DNA from 3 places in the Paenibacillus sp. J22R98 genome. Region 2 is predicted to be linked to each of the others. Evidence: riboswitches for the same ligand, from Rfam matches in the RefSeq annotation. Region 2 holds a riboswitch; each other region holds the start of a gene.

Region 1 (4,285 bases), on a different contig from region 2:
GATACAGAATGCCGTAATATTCCGGCGTGAAGTTTGTAGTATCCGAAACTTCTGCGTATTTCTTGTCCGGGTTGTTCTTAATGTAATCACGTACGATCGCGATATCAGCAACTACTGCATCAGCGCCGCCTTGATCAAGCTCAAGCAAAGCAACCGCATTGCTGTCGAACTTCTTCAAATCCGTGTTGCTGTTGCCCATAATCTTCGTCATAAGGATATCAGCAGTAGTACCGGTTTGAACCGCAACCTTCTTGTCCTTCAGGTCAAGCGCGCTCTTAATGTCGCTGCCTTCCTTCACCATGATCACGTTGATCGATTCGAAATACGGCATGGAGTAATCGTAAGTTTGTTTACGATCATCCGTAATCGAAATACTGGAGACACCCGCGTGATATTCCGTGCCTTGCTTGACGCCTTCCAGCATCCCGTCCCAGCCCGTGTTATCCACTTCATACTTGATGCCGGCTTCCTTCATCACTTCATCAAGGAACTCGATATCAAAGCCTGTGATTTTGTCTTTGTCCATATATTCCATTGGAGCATAAGCCGCGTCTGTTGCAAATTTGTACGTTGTAGCGTCACTGCTGTTGCCCGCTTCGCTGCCTGCGTTGTTGTTGCTGCTCTTCGCGCCGCAACCAGAGAGAATTACTGCTGTCACTAGTGTAAGAATAGCTATAATATACCACTTTTTCATTCTGCTTCCCCCTATTTAGTAGCTTTAATTAACTAAGATTCTATCAAGAAAAGCAGCCTGTTTCAATTTAAATTTTTAAATTGTCAGGTAATCTCACATATTACCAAAATAAATGGATATCCACGGTCGTGAATAAATGTGAGCCGAAACCCCAGTATCTATTCTTCTCCAATTTCGATGTTTGGATTAAAATCCGCTACAACAAGCACATCCATGTGCCGACCTTCACGCAAAATGGTGTCGACCACGCATTTATGACGCAGCTTGCTCCAGAAGCCTTGACCGGATTGGCCAAGTACCATTTGCGTACTTTTCAGCACGTTCGCCTTCGCCAGCAAAGCAGCAGGTACATCGTTACGCGAGACGTTGCGCTCCACCTCGAATGTACCGCCAAGACGCGCCGTCAGCTCCTGCAGCTCTTCAATCCGCGCCTCTTCGCCCGGCATCGCTTCCGTTTGCACGTAATGGACATGCCAATCCGCTTTGAGCCGATGCGCAATTCGGAAACCGCGGCGAATGAGTCTCTCCGCTTTCTTGTTCACCGTGACTGCTACGAAGATCGACTCATGGCGACGCCATGGGCCGCGGAGCGAGCCGTTGCGTTCCCACGATTCCAGACGCTCATCGACATCGTCAGCGATTTCCCGCAGGGCAAGCTCGCGCAGCGCAATCAGGTTCCCTGTCTTAAAGAAACCGCAGAGGGCGTCCTCTACGTCATCATTTTTATAAATATGGCCTTCCCGCATCCGCTGCTGCAGCGTGTCAGGTGCCACATCAATCAGTTCAACCTCATCGGCAAGTCGCAGCATCATGTCCGGTACGGTTTCTTTCACAGCCGTCCCTGTAATCTGCTCCACCGCATCCTTCAAGCTTTCCAGATGGTGTACATTCATCGTAGCGATGACGGAAATGCCGGCGTCCAAAATCTCCTGTACATCCTCGTACCGCCGTTTATTTCGACAGCTCGGCGCGTTGGTATAAGCCAGCTCGTCAATCAGCACAACCTCCGGGTTGCGTGCGATAATGGCATCCACATCCATCTCCGAGTAAACCTTGCCGTCGCATTCAATGGACTTACGAGGCACAACCTCAAGCCGTCCGGCCTGATCCTGCGTTTCCGCACGGTCATGCGTCTCCATGAGTCCAACTACAACGTCGATATCTTTGCGCAGCAAATCATTGCCCTCGCGAAGCATCATATAGGACTTACCCACTCCCGGCGCTGCGCCGACATAGACCTTGAATTTCCCGCGGCGAATCCGCTCGATCTTCTTCTCTACCTCTTGCGCGCTGAGCCTCCGGTATGGTTCGGCTGTCAGCTTCGGCGTCGCCCGTTTCGTTGGGAGCACTCGCTCGCCCTCATGATCGGCTCTGTCCGCCATGAAGAAAACGTCGATGTTGCGCATTTGTTTCAGCACGCTGCCCGCGATAGAGCCTTGTGCGATCTCCTGTGCACGCGTCTGCTTGGAATGCCCCATGACGATGCGGGTTGCATTGATCAGCATCGCGTATTTAATGAGCGCGCGCGGAATTTGTCTTCGATTGCTCACCGTAATTTCTCTGAAGCCCGCATCCACCTTCTCGGTCAGCTTCAGAATGGAGCGCTTGAAGTCATCCCGTTCCTTCGTAGGCTCCTGGCTCGAATCCACGAAGACGACAACCTCCAGGTCGCCGCTAAGACGCTTCGCAATTTGCTGACCGCGCCGGATATAGATGGAGCCATTCCAGTGATACTGCGCCGCTACCAAGATGCGTTCCGTAGCGCCGGACGGACCGATGAAGCCCTGCTCCTCGCGGTATTTCTCCAGCGACTCATTCACGCCCTCGGCCATCAGCCGCAGGGCAATCTCTCTGAGCTTGCCAAGGTTCCCGCGCTTGAGCAGCCCGGGATCTTTAATATTGTTTAAACGCCCTTCATTTAGGCGTGACAGAATCGTTTCCGGCGATGCATCGATAAGCCTTACCTCATCCGCCAATTCCAGCAGATCCGCAGACACTGTACATTCCGCCGAGATACCTGTCAGCTTCTGCGCAAGCTCGGTTATCCCCTCGAGTTCGTATACATTCACGGTTGTGATGATACTGATACCGTGACTCAGAAGAAATTGGATGTCCTCCAGACGCGTCGGGAACTTCGCTTCCGGACGGTTCTCGTGCGCCAGCCCGTCTACGAGCAGCACCTCCGGATTCCGTTCCAGAATCGCATCCAAATTAAGATCTTTCTTCTCCACGTCCCCCTTGTACCAATGAATGCTCGGGATCCGCTCCAAATCAGCAAGCTGCTCCACCGTTTCAGGCCGGCGCATCGTCGATACTGCGCAGATGACAACCTCAATGCCTTGCTGCTTAAGCGCTTGGCCTTCACGCAGCATATGATAGGTTTTGCCTGAGCCACTCACGGCACCAACATAAATTTTAAGACGGCCGCGATGAATTTTGGAGATGGATAAGAGCATTTCTTCAGGGGTTTTGCGGCGGTAACCAGCCATGACAACTTCGCCTTCCTTTCTACACCTTTAAACTTACATAATCTTCGCAAACTTATTCTTCTTTGTGTCCACCTTTATTCTAATAAACAGCACAAAAAAGAAGCCTGCAGGAATTGCCTCTTTAACACAGAGGAACGCCTCTCGCGGCTTCTAGGCACAAGTTATCATCAAAGTGTCTATATGCACGAACAATCGTTGCCTCTCGTATACGCTTTCGAGGTTAGCTGACGGATTCGGGCGTGAGAGTCGCCCTACTTAAAGCATGGACCGAGCGGTCCGTTCTTCAAGATTCACCCCAGTTGAGTGGTTCCCCCGATTTCTAATCAGAAATTCAGCGCTATAGCAGAAGATTAAGCATGAATCGTATGTTACGCCTGCGCATGTCTTTTGTAAAGGAATGCCGCAAACGGTTTCGTTCTCATTTCCAGCCAACTGGCGCGAATATAACGCTTACAATGGAGTCGATCGCAAGCAGTCTCACTCTACCTCACTAATTTGCCGTTTCTCGCAAATAAGGCGAAATAGAACGGACTGCCCGCTTCTTCTCCTTAGTTATAACCGAAGCCCATCTCAATTAACCGCAATAATAGACCGATCAGGAAACCGCAAACGGCACCATTGACCCGAATCCATTGCAGGTCCTGCCCAACTTTATCTTCTATTAACTCCACCAGCTGATCATTGTCGAGCCGATCGAGGTTCTCCTTCACGAACGAGCCGATCTTCGTGTGATTCCGTTCAATGAGTCCGGCAACCTGCCCTTTCAGCCATTGTTCGGCATCCTGAACCAGTCCATGGTTGGCTTCCAAGCGATCAAGAAGACCCTCCAGCATCGGCCATACCTTAGCTGCAAAATCCTCCGAATGGAGAAATGTGATTCCCTTCTCCCGCAAGGATACAAACATGCGCGTCATCTCGCTTTCGAGATCAAATGAAGCGAGCAGCTCATCGCGCAGCGCATTCAGCTGTCCGGTTTCGGCCAAACGGGAAATCAACATCTCGAGCCCTTGATGCAGATGCTTCATAATAACAGCACGCCGATTGGTGCCCTGAACCTTGAGCTCATGAATCTTCGTCAAAATAAAGGATTGCAGCATCGTGC
Region 2 (4,285 bases):
TCAAGCCGGTATCAGCAACATGGGAAGCGGAACGGCTTCAACGTTTACGGCTAAGTTCTACTATGACGTCGTGGATGAAGCTCATCTGATCGGCAGCGTTCCAATCCCTGACTTGGCAGGAAGATCTACCTATAATGCCAAATTAACGTGGGCGAGCCCTGTGCTTGGCAATCATCAAGTGATTGTAGATCTTGTAGGCACGCCGCCTGCCGATGATCCGGCAGACAATCGCTACACGAAAGATGTGGTCGTGAAGCCGACGCTCGGCATCACCATTATGATCGATGCCGCGCATGGCAACGAGAATACGACAACGGACGCCGGTACGTACAAAGACAATCTCAAAGCCATTACGCAGAAGCTGAGACAGCTTGGTTATACGGTTGTGGAGAATAAAGCAACGATTACATCCGCTGTTCTGAGCGGGGTGAAAGTACTGTTCGTCTCCCATCCGAAAACAGACCTAACGGCAGCGGAAAATACCGCGGTTGCTGATTTTGTGAAAAACGGCGGCTCCTTGTTCTTGGCGGATAAGAGTAATTACAACAACAATTCGGTGATTAACAACGACTTGCTGACGGAAATCGGCTCCACGATTCAAATCAATCATGACGGTATCTTCGATGCATCCAAAGAAGGAAACTTCTGGACGACACCAGCAACTTCGCTGTTTGCGGTCAGATTGCATCCTACACCGGTCCGTAATCTGTTGACGGATCATGTGGCAACTGTCGAATATTACAGTGGTTCAAGCCTTGAGAAAGTCGGTCATTTGCCGTTAACAGACAGCGATACGGTGACCGTACTCGTTTCCGGTAATGAAACCACCTATCAAGACAGCGTAACTAGCGGCTATCATGTTTACGATACTGTATCTGATGCTACAGGCGGCAGTGCTATTCCGGCGATTGCATCGGAGCAAGTCGGTGCCGGCCGAGTTGTCGTGTCCGGTATGAATTTCGTGAATGATAAACAAATGGATGAGGCCTATAACCCTAAAGGCAATGATGAACTTGGTGTTAACCTGTTCAATTGGCTGGCAGGACATGAAGCCACAGTAAGCACGATTGCAGATGCGAAGTCGCATGCGGATGATACCGCTGTTGTCGTGGAAGGTACAGTAACGACAGGCGCAGATGTATTCTTTGATGCTTTCTATTTGCAAGATGCTACAGGCGGTATTATGGCATTCCAGGATGTGCCGTCAGGCAGCCTTGTACCTGGTGACCGTGTTCGCGTTTATGGTAAGCTGCAAACGTTCGAGAATAATCGTGAGCTTATCTTTGATACATTTGCTGGAGATGTCGTCAAGATTGGCCATGTGAACCCAATCGAGCCTGCTCAGGTATCCACACATGATGCAGCTCAAGAGAACAGCCAGGGTTTACTTGTGAGGGTAAAAGGCACGGTTGTTTCCAAATACGACGACAACTCGTACGTAATTGATGATGGAACAGGCCCAGTGCTCGTATTTACAGACGGTTATATTGCACTTCAGAATGGCGTTGCCGTTCCGAAGATGGATGCAGGCGATACGTACGAAGCAGTAGGCGTAACAGGTAAGTATTCGGAAGGTGTGCGGATTAGGGTACGTGATACACGGGAACTTTCTGCGGTTTCTGCCAGCAGGCCACCAACGGGTACAGGACCGATTAGCACGAACCCATCCACAGACAAACCGGTAGTCTCCACGGATTCAGCCGGCAACAAAATCGCCACCCTCAAGGTAGATGAGACGTTGAAGCCATCTGCGGAAGGTACAGTCACTGTAGATGCAACAACTTCTGAGAAGGTCGGCGAGGTACATGTTTCTCTGGATGCCGATGTTGTTCGTCAATTGCTGGCGGATTCGGCTAAGGCAACTTTGAAGGTAAAAACATCGATCGGTGAGTATGCACTGCCGATGGAAGAAATTAGCGCGCTGCTTGGCAATCATTCAGAAGCTAACGTCGAAGTAATGATCTCCGTGAATAAGGATGCGGAGCAAATCGCCGAGAAGCTTGGTAATCAAGTTCTTGCGGCGATTGATTTCACGGTGACGGCAGCGGATACAGATGGGAAGAAACACGTGCTATCGACATTTACGCAGTATGTTGCGAGAACCGTTGTACTTGATACTGCAATCGACAACAGCAAGCTTGCTGTTGTCAGAGAAGTTAAAGGAGCTGACGGTAATACGTCGTATGAGCCTGTACCGTTTACCACAGATGGGAAAGTCATTCATATTTACAGTCTTTCCAACAGCACCTACCTTGTTCTTAGCAACAAGCACACGTTTAAGGACATTGCAACGCACTGGGCTCGCGCTGATATTGAAGCGGCGGCAGGCAAGATGATTATCGCAGGCTTTAGTGCGGATGAGTTTAAACCGAACCAACAGGTGACCCGTGCTGAGTTTGCGCTCATGATGGCAAATGCGCTGGGGATGAAGACGCAAGGCATAGCTTCGACTTCGATGTTCCACGATGTCAGTGCGAATGCTTGGTACGCAGCTGCTGTTCAATCGTTGGTAGGCTATGGCATCGTGAAAGGTGACGCTGCAGGCAACTTCAACCCGTCAGCAACGATTACACGGGAAGAGATGGCGGTCATTCTCTACAGAGCGATGGGACTCGCAGGTTATCACTATAACGAAGCGGCAGCGGAGTCCGGCTTTAGCGACGTGAGCAGTATTCACGGCTGGGCACTGGATGCCGTAACGAAATTGGAGAGCGCCAAGCTGATCAAAGGAGTTTCGGGTAAATTTAACGCGAGCTCGATGACGACACGTGCAGAAAGCGCCGCTCTAATCACACGAATGCTGTCGGCAGTTAGCTTTACAAAATAAAAGTACGCTACCTCACGGATCGTTACAAAAATAAAATAATAGGATTGAACAAGGAGCTAAGCGACATGATGAATGTGCTTAGCTCCTTTGTTGTTGCTGTCTTCGCAGAAAGGTTTGGAAGCATACCTATGAAAATCCAATTGAAAAGAATGAGTCCGCAAGATGGAAGCGCAATTATGCGCTCATTTCGATTAAAATGGCGTAAATAGAACTGAAATCGGGTTTTACAGGCATCACGAGAAGGAATAAGATTTGATTCAACAACATCAAATCTTGCTTTAAACGCTGAGTCCTCGCAAGAGGAACGGGGGAACCAATTAGGAAGCCGACTTCGATCAGAACGGCTTCTTGGGGTGAATCCATAACAGGTGTTATTTGTTAAGGTAGGGTACTCTCAAGCCCGAATCCGACAGCTAACCTCGTAAGCGTATGAGAGAGAACCCCCTTCAATCGAGCTAGCAACAGCTTGTTTCTTTACGCTGTTTAAGAGGCCCGGGAGCAGAGTTTCTCTGCTCCCGGGCCTCTTTGTGTTTTCTATCATTTGCCAACAAACAATCAGGAGAGTGAGTAGTGTGAAAGATTGCAAGATTAAAGCGATTGAGCTGTTTCAATTTGATGGTGAACTCACCGATGAAAGGCTGCCCGGACATAGTGAAGACTGTATTTGCGGTTTGCTTGCGATTACCACGAATGACGGCGGAAGTGGGTTCATTGAATTCCAGATGCACGGCTGTAACCTGAAGGGGGACATCGTGCAGTGGACGGCCATCTACCAGCGAATCAAGGGTCTTACACTAGCGGAAAGTTTGGATTATATCCATCAGAAGGAAGAATCGTGGGGAACGGAACGCGCACATTTAATGGAATCCGCATTAACGAGCTTGGCTGAGCAGCTGGATTGCACAGCGAAAGGCATAACCAACCGCAATTGCGCACTATGGGATCGTTCGTATTTATTCGATCACTCGCAGGCCTATGTCTCATTCTAAACATCGATAACGGCGATTTTTATATTTTTTTTACACCTGGCAGCAGGTTTCTTTACCCCCTTTTTACAGCAAATCGTATTAAGATTTCTCTATGCCGATGAGGGGGAATAAAGGTTGCGATCGGGCAGCTAAACTTCAATTCAGCTGAATGTGACGGAGTATAGTCTGCATCCTATTGGGGAAAATATTCTCAATTCATTGCTGTAGGTACAGGGAGGTAGTAAAGAGACATGATGAATGATTTTACAATGGTCGTATTGTTTGTTGCTGCATTTGCTATATTTTGGGGATTTCTTAAGTTTTGTGAGAAAGCCTAGGGAGGTAACGCTATGATTATCGTCGGTATTATTGCAGCTGTTCTAATCTTGTACCTTGGATTTGTATTAGTAAAACCTGAAAAATTCTAAATGGTAAGGGCGGAGGATTCATAACATGAGTATGGGGTTCATACAAGTTGCCATAACGCTTA
Region 3 (4,285 bases), on a different contig from region 2:
ATAGCCGATTCCGAGCAGATTGCCCATCTTCAGCCGTCTATCCGAAGCTTGCGGATGTACGAGCAGACCTGCCTGCATTAAATCATCCATCGTAACCTCGGCAAGACCTGCAGTGTCAGACGTCGCTTCTGTCCGCAAATTAGCGAGTGCTCGCTTAATGGCTTCCGGTGATGCGTTCTCGACACCAATGTCTCCTTTGTAGAGCGCCTCTTCCTGTGGGAGAAAGGCGTGCTTGCAGCCTGGTACTCGCTGCGCTACGATTTTGCGGATTCGCTCGCCTGCATGGTCAGGGTCGGTAAAAATAATAACGCCTCTTCGCTCCTGAGCTAACATAACGCGGCGGATAACCGCTTCGCCTATAGCCGAACCCCCGGTCTCAATGGTTTCTGCATCTACGGCTCGCTTGATGGCAACTGTATCATCTTTTCCTTCTACTACAATGATTTCTTTAATCATGGGACTCCATTCCTTCCCTTCCGTACAACATGCAAAAAGAAGAGGCATCGCCTCTTCTTATGATGGCATATTTACGTTCGAAATACGATACGCATGTTCATACCGCGGAAATACTTCCTATACGGCTTCCGGCTTCTTCGGCCCAAGCACATATACGGTATAGCCCCGCTTCCGACCAAACTTATCGGCATACGACTCGCTGTCAAAATAAACATCAATCTTGTTGCCTTTGACTGCGCTGCCCGTATCCTCTGCACGGCGGAAACCGATCCCTTCGATATACACCCACCAGCCGATCGGAATGACTTTCGGATCGACCGCAATGGTACGGCCTTCCTGAACGCGTGATCCCGATGCGGTTATGCCGTACTGTGGATGGTTCTTTCCTTTACCTGTTGAAGCCAAGCCGGCTGAATAAGCCGTAAGGGTTACGTTCTTCAATACTTTCTTTGCACTGAATGTAACGCCCCGCTTCGTCATGGTAGATACACTCGGCGAATTCGCCCTTAGCATCGTTACCTTCGGCTCAGGCTTCTTCGTCCCGACTGACACGATCTGATCGACAGATGGTGACTTGGTCAACTTCTCGACCAGTGTCTGTGAGACTAGAACGCCGTCTTCGAAAGTCTTTTCATAACGCTTAACGACAGTGCCTTGTTTACCCGTTTGGACAAGCTGTTCTTTCCCTAGCGCAAGCTTGGGATTATCCTTCTTCACAATGGAGAAAGGAACGGGGTGGGTACTCTCCGAGATCTTCGTGTCAATCCGAGTGATCGAGATGATCATATTCGGTTTAAGTGTCGAGGATAATGAAGGTACTACCTTATCTTGACTGCGTATCGATATATGAGCCTGATCGATCGCCGCCTGTACGGTTCTTTCTGTCGTGTACAACGTTCTTGCTTTGCCGTCAGCTTTTACAATAAGAGGCACCGCTTGATCGATAACGATTCGGTCACCGTCTTTAATACCGCCATCCAGCGGCATCGACACTTTATCATAAGTGCCAACTGCAATAGCTTGTTCATCCAGTAGGCGTTGAAGGACCCATTGCTTCGTAGAGACAATGGTTTCTCGTCCATTCACTACTACGGACACGCGCTTGTCAGCCGTTCCGTACAACAACACCAGAAACATGAAAGTCATAGCGATTGAGATCATGGCGCTTAGTACAATTAAACGCACGTTCTCATGCTTCCATCGCAATGCGAAAGACATGCTGGATGATCGTTTCCCATGGGTGTCCTTAAGCTGGAGTGCTCCCATTTCTTCGGTCCTCCTTACATAGCCCCGCCGCCTTTGTTACGCATGATTACATAGACGCGACTATAGAGATTTTCTTTCCAATTTCCGCCCCGGACCACTTCCATAATACAGCTTTTGTCGTCAGTTTATGCTTCTTTCAAACAAAAAGAAGCCCGACGACAGAGGATCTGTTTCGTGGCTTCCCATTAGACAATGGTAGCATGGAGTTGCATTCACGAGGTTGATCTCTCTTATTGACGCTTGCGAGGTTAGCTGTCGGATTCGGACGTGAGAGTCGCCCTATTCGCTAATGGCACGATTAACATTGCTGCGCCGGTCGCAAAATTCACCCCAAGAAGAATTTCATGTCTATCACTGTCTGCCTTTGTACAAAACAGTGTCGCCCTTTAGTCGACGAACACGTTTTTAAGGAGAAGAAACGAACAAGCTGTTTCTTCTTGCTACAAACAGTTTCAACAATTGGTTCCCCCGCTCTCCGATCATCGGAGATTAAGCGTTTTATTGGAAAAGGAATACAAGTTTTGTTGCTCTGAAATGAATCATAACGTCTACCGCGCCACATTGTAAAGAACTGATTAATGACGATTTTAACGAATTTCAAGGAAAAATAGGCGAAAAGTAAGCAATTTCTTCAAAAAAAATCAGTTTTATCACGAGAATAGTCCCAAATCCTTGCTTTCAAAGCCGTTTTCATCAGATTCCAAAACATTTCATTGCATTTTCCGTGGTTATTTTGCCGACTTCCTCCACACTTTTACCTGTTATCTCCGAAATCGTGTTTGCTACAAGACGGACGAAAGAAGACTCATTTCGTTTCCCTCGATGGGGATGCGGTGCCAAATATGGAGCATCCGTTTCGATCAAAATCCGGTCCAAAGGCACTTGTGAAAGCACTTCCTTTGGCACCCTTGCATTGGTGAATGTAAGCGGTCCACCGAATGAAATATAGAAGTTCATATCGAGACATTGTTTCGCCGTTTCCCAGCTGCCGGAGAAGCAGTGCATGACGCCGCCAACGTCCTTGGCGCCCTCTTCTCGGAGCAAGGTAACGACATCCTCATGGGCATCACGGTTATGGATAACAATCGGCATCTTTTTCTGCTTAGCTAATTGGATTTGCTCGCGAAATACACGCTGCTGAACATCCTTAGGCGAGGTATCCCAGTGATAATCCAGTCCAATTTCACCGATCGCCACGACCTTCGGATGATCGCAGAGCGACGCAATCCAATCCAAATCCTCTGGCCGCATATCAATGCTGTCAACCGGATGCCAGCCGACGGCGGCATAAATAAAGGAATACTGCTCGGCAAGTGCCATCGTGGTTGGAATGGTTTCACGGTTGAAACCGATATTGATGAGCTTATGTACGCCGGCAGCCTGCGCTCTTTCGATAACTTCCGCCCGGTCTTCGTCGAATTTATGCGAGTCTAAATGCGTATGCGTGTCGATTAACATGGTGTCTTTCGGAACCCCTTTCTACATTAAAGCAAATAATTCGCGGAGTTTCGCAGGCAGCCTGTGGGCTGATTCGCGCAGCGGTTCCTCCGGGTAATAAAGGTGGTACTTACCTTGATGGATACCCGTTATGGATCGAATGATATCCGAACGGCTTGAAATTTCCGACAATTGTTCATCATGGCTCAGCAGCAGAATCGGAGGTTTTTCCTCTTTGCCTGCAGCGGTTGTTGAACCGGGACGATAAACATCGTAGGGCATGTCGTAGGGAAAGTCAATTTCCAGGTGATAGTCCGGATGAAGGCCGATTTCTCGCAAGTGGTCGCGTATTTCCTGCCATAGCTTCTCATCGGGATGATCCATCGTAACATACTTGTACAGCTTGCGATTGAGAAACCGGCGGCATAGGTCCGATAACACAGCATCAGGCTCATGGACCCATTGGGCGAAAGCCGTTTGAACAAGTGCTTCGTCCAGATCCAAATAGGCTTCAATGTCCATTGTGCCCGTAAGCAGCCTCTTTATTGGCTTCATTAATGTATGAAATTTATATTCACTCCCGAAGAGCTCCTTCGCCCTTCGAAAGATTTGCCTTAATATGATTTCCGAGCTTCTTGTAACCGGGTGAAAATAAACCTGCCAGTACATCTGATAGCGAGACATGAGATAATCCTCGACCGCATGCATGCCGCTTTCCTTCACCACGATTCTGCCTTGATATGGCCGCAATACCCGCAATATTCGCTCCAGATCGAAGGTACCGTAATTCACCCCTGTAAAATACGCATCTCTAAGCAAATAATCCATGCGGTCGGCATCCATTTGACTGGAGACCAGACTAACGACAATCGGTTGATGATAGGTTTTGCAAATAACAGCGGCTATACGCTCGGGATAGCTCGGATCAAATTCCCATAAGACTGCATTGATCTCCGTATTTCCAAGCAAAATGCGGCAGGTCCACTCCTCATGATGGCTGTCGAACACATCTTCTATGGAGTGAGAGAAGGGGCCGTGTCCGATGTCATGAAGCAAAGCTGCACATAGGGCAACGAGCTTTTCTTCCTTTGGCCAATCGGTATAGCCGCCGCGCTCAAACTGAGAG

What was found. A riboswitch is a leader RNA that binds a small molecule or an ion and turns the genes downstream of it on or off. The one in region 2 is predicted to bind cyclic di-AMP.
Region 1: linked by a shared signal. The riboswitch ahead of AC50Y3_RS24390 (histidine kinase) and the one ahead of AC50Y3_RS29685 (hypothetical protein) in region 2 are both predicted to bind cyclic di-AMP.
Region 3: linked by a shared signal. The riboswitch ahead of AC50Y3_RS28560 (resuscitation-promoting factor) and the one ahead of AC50Y3_RS29685 (hypothetical protein) in region 2 are both predicted to bind cyclic di-AMP.

What each region holds. Positions count from the first base shown of each region.
Region 1 is NZ_JBXENW010000010.1:83,280-87,564, forward strand. It holds gene AC50Y3_RS24385 (basic amino acid ABC transporter substrate-binding protein) at 1-694, opposite strand, end outside; gene AC50Y3_RS24390 (histidine kinase) at 853-3,183, opposite strand; cyclic di-AMP (ydaO/yuaA leader) riboswitch at 3,378-3,530, opposite strand; gene AC50Y3_RS24395 (DUF445 domain-containing protein) at 3,732-4,285, opposite strand, start outside.
Region 2 is NZ_JBXENW010000019.1:32,669-36,953, reverse strand. It holds gene AC50Y3_RS29690 (DUF4350 domain-containing protein) at 1-2,827, shown strand, start outside; cyclic di-AMP (ydaO/yuaA leader) riboswitch at 3,101-3,270, shown strand; gene AC50Y3_RS29685 (hypothetical protein) at 3,400-3,816, shown strand; gene AC50Y3_RS29680 (potassium-transporting ATPase subunit F) at 4,146-4,223, shown strand; gene kdpA (potassium-transporting ATPase subunit KdpA) at 4,255-4,285, shown strand, end outside.
Region 3 is NZ_JBXENW010000016.1:9,465-13,749, reverse strand. It holds gene rnmV (ribonuclease M5) at 1-456, opposite strand, end outside; gene AC50Y3_RS28560 (resuscitation-promoting factor) at 574-1,722, opposite strand; cyclic di-AMP (ydaO/yuaA leader) riboswitch at 1,945-2,228, opposite strand; gene AC50Y3_RS28555 (TatD family hydrolase) at 2,416-3,180, opposite strand; gene AC50Y3_RS28550 (HD domain-containing protein) at 3,202-4,285, opposite strand, start outside.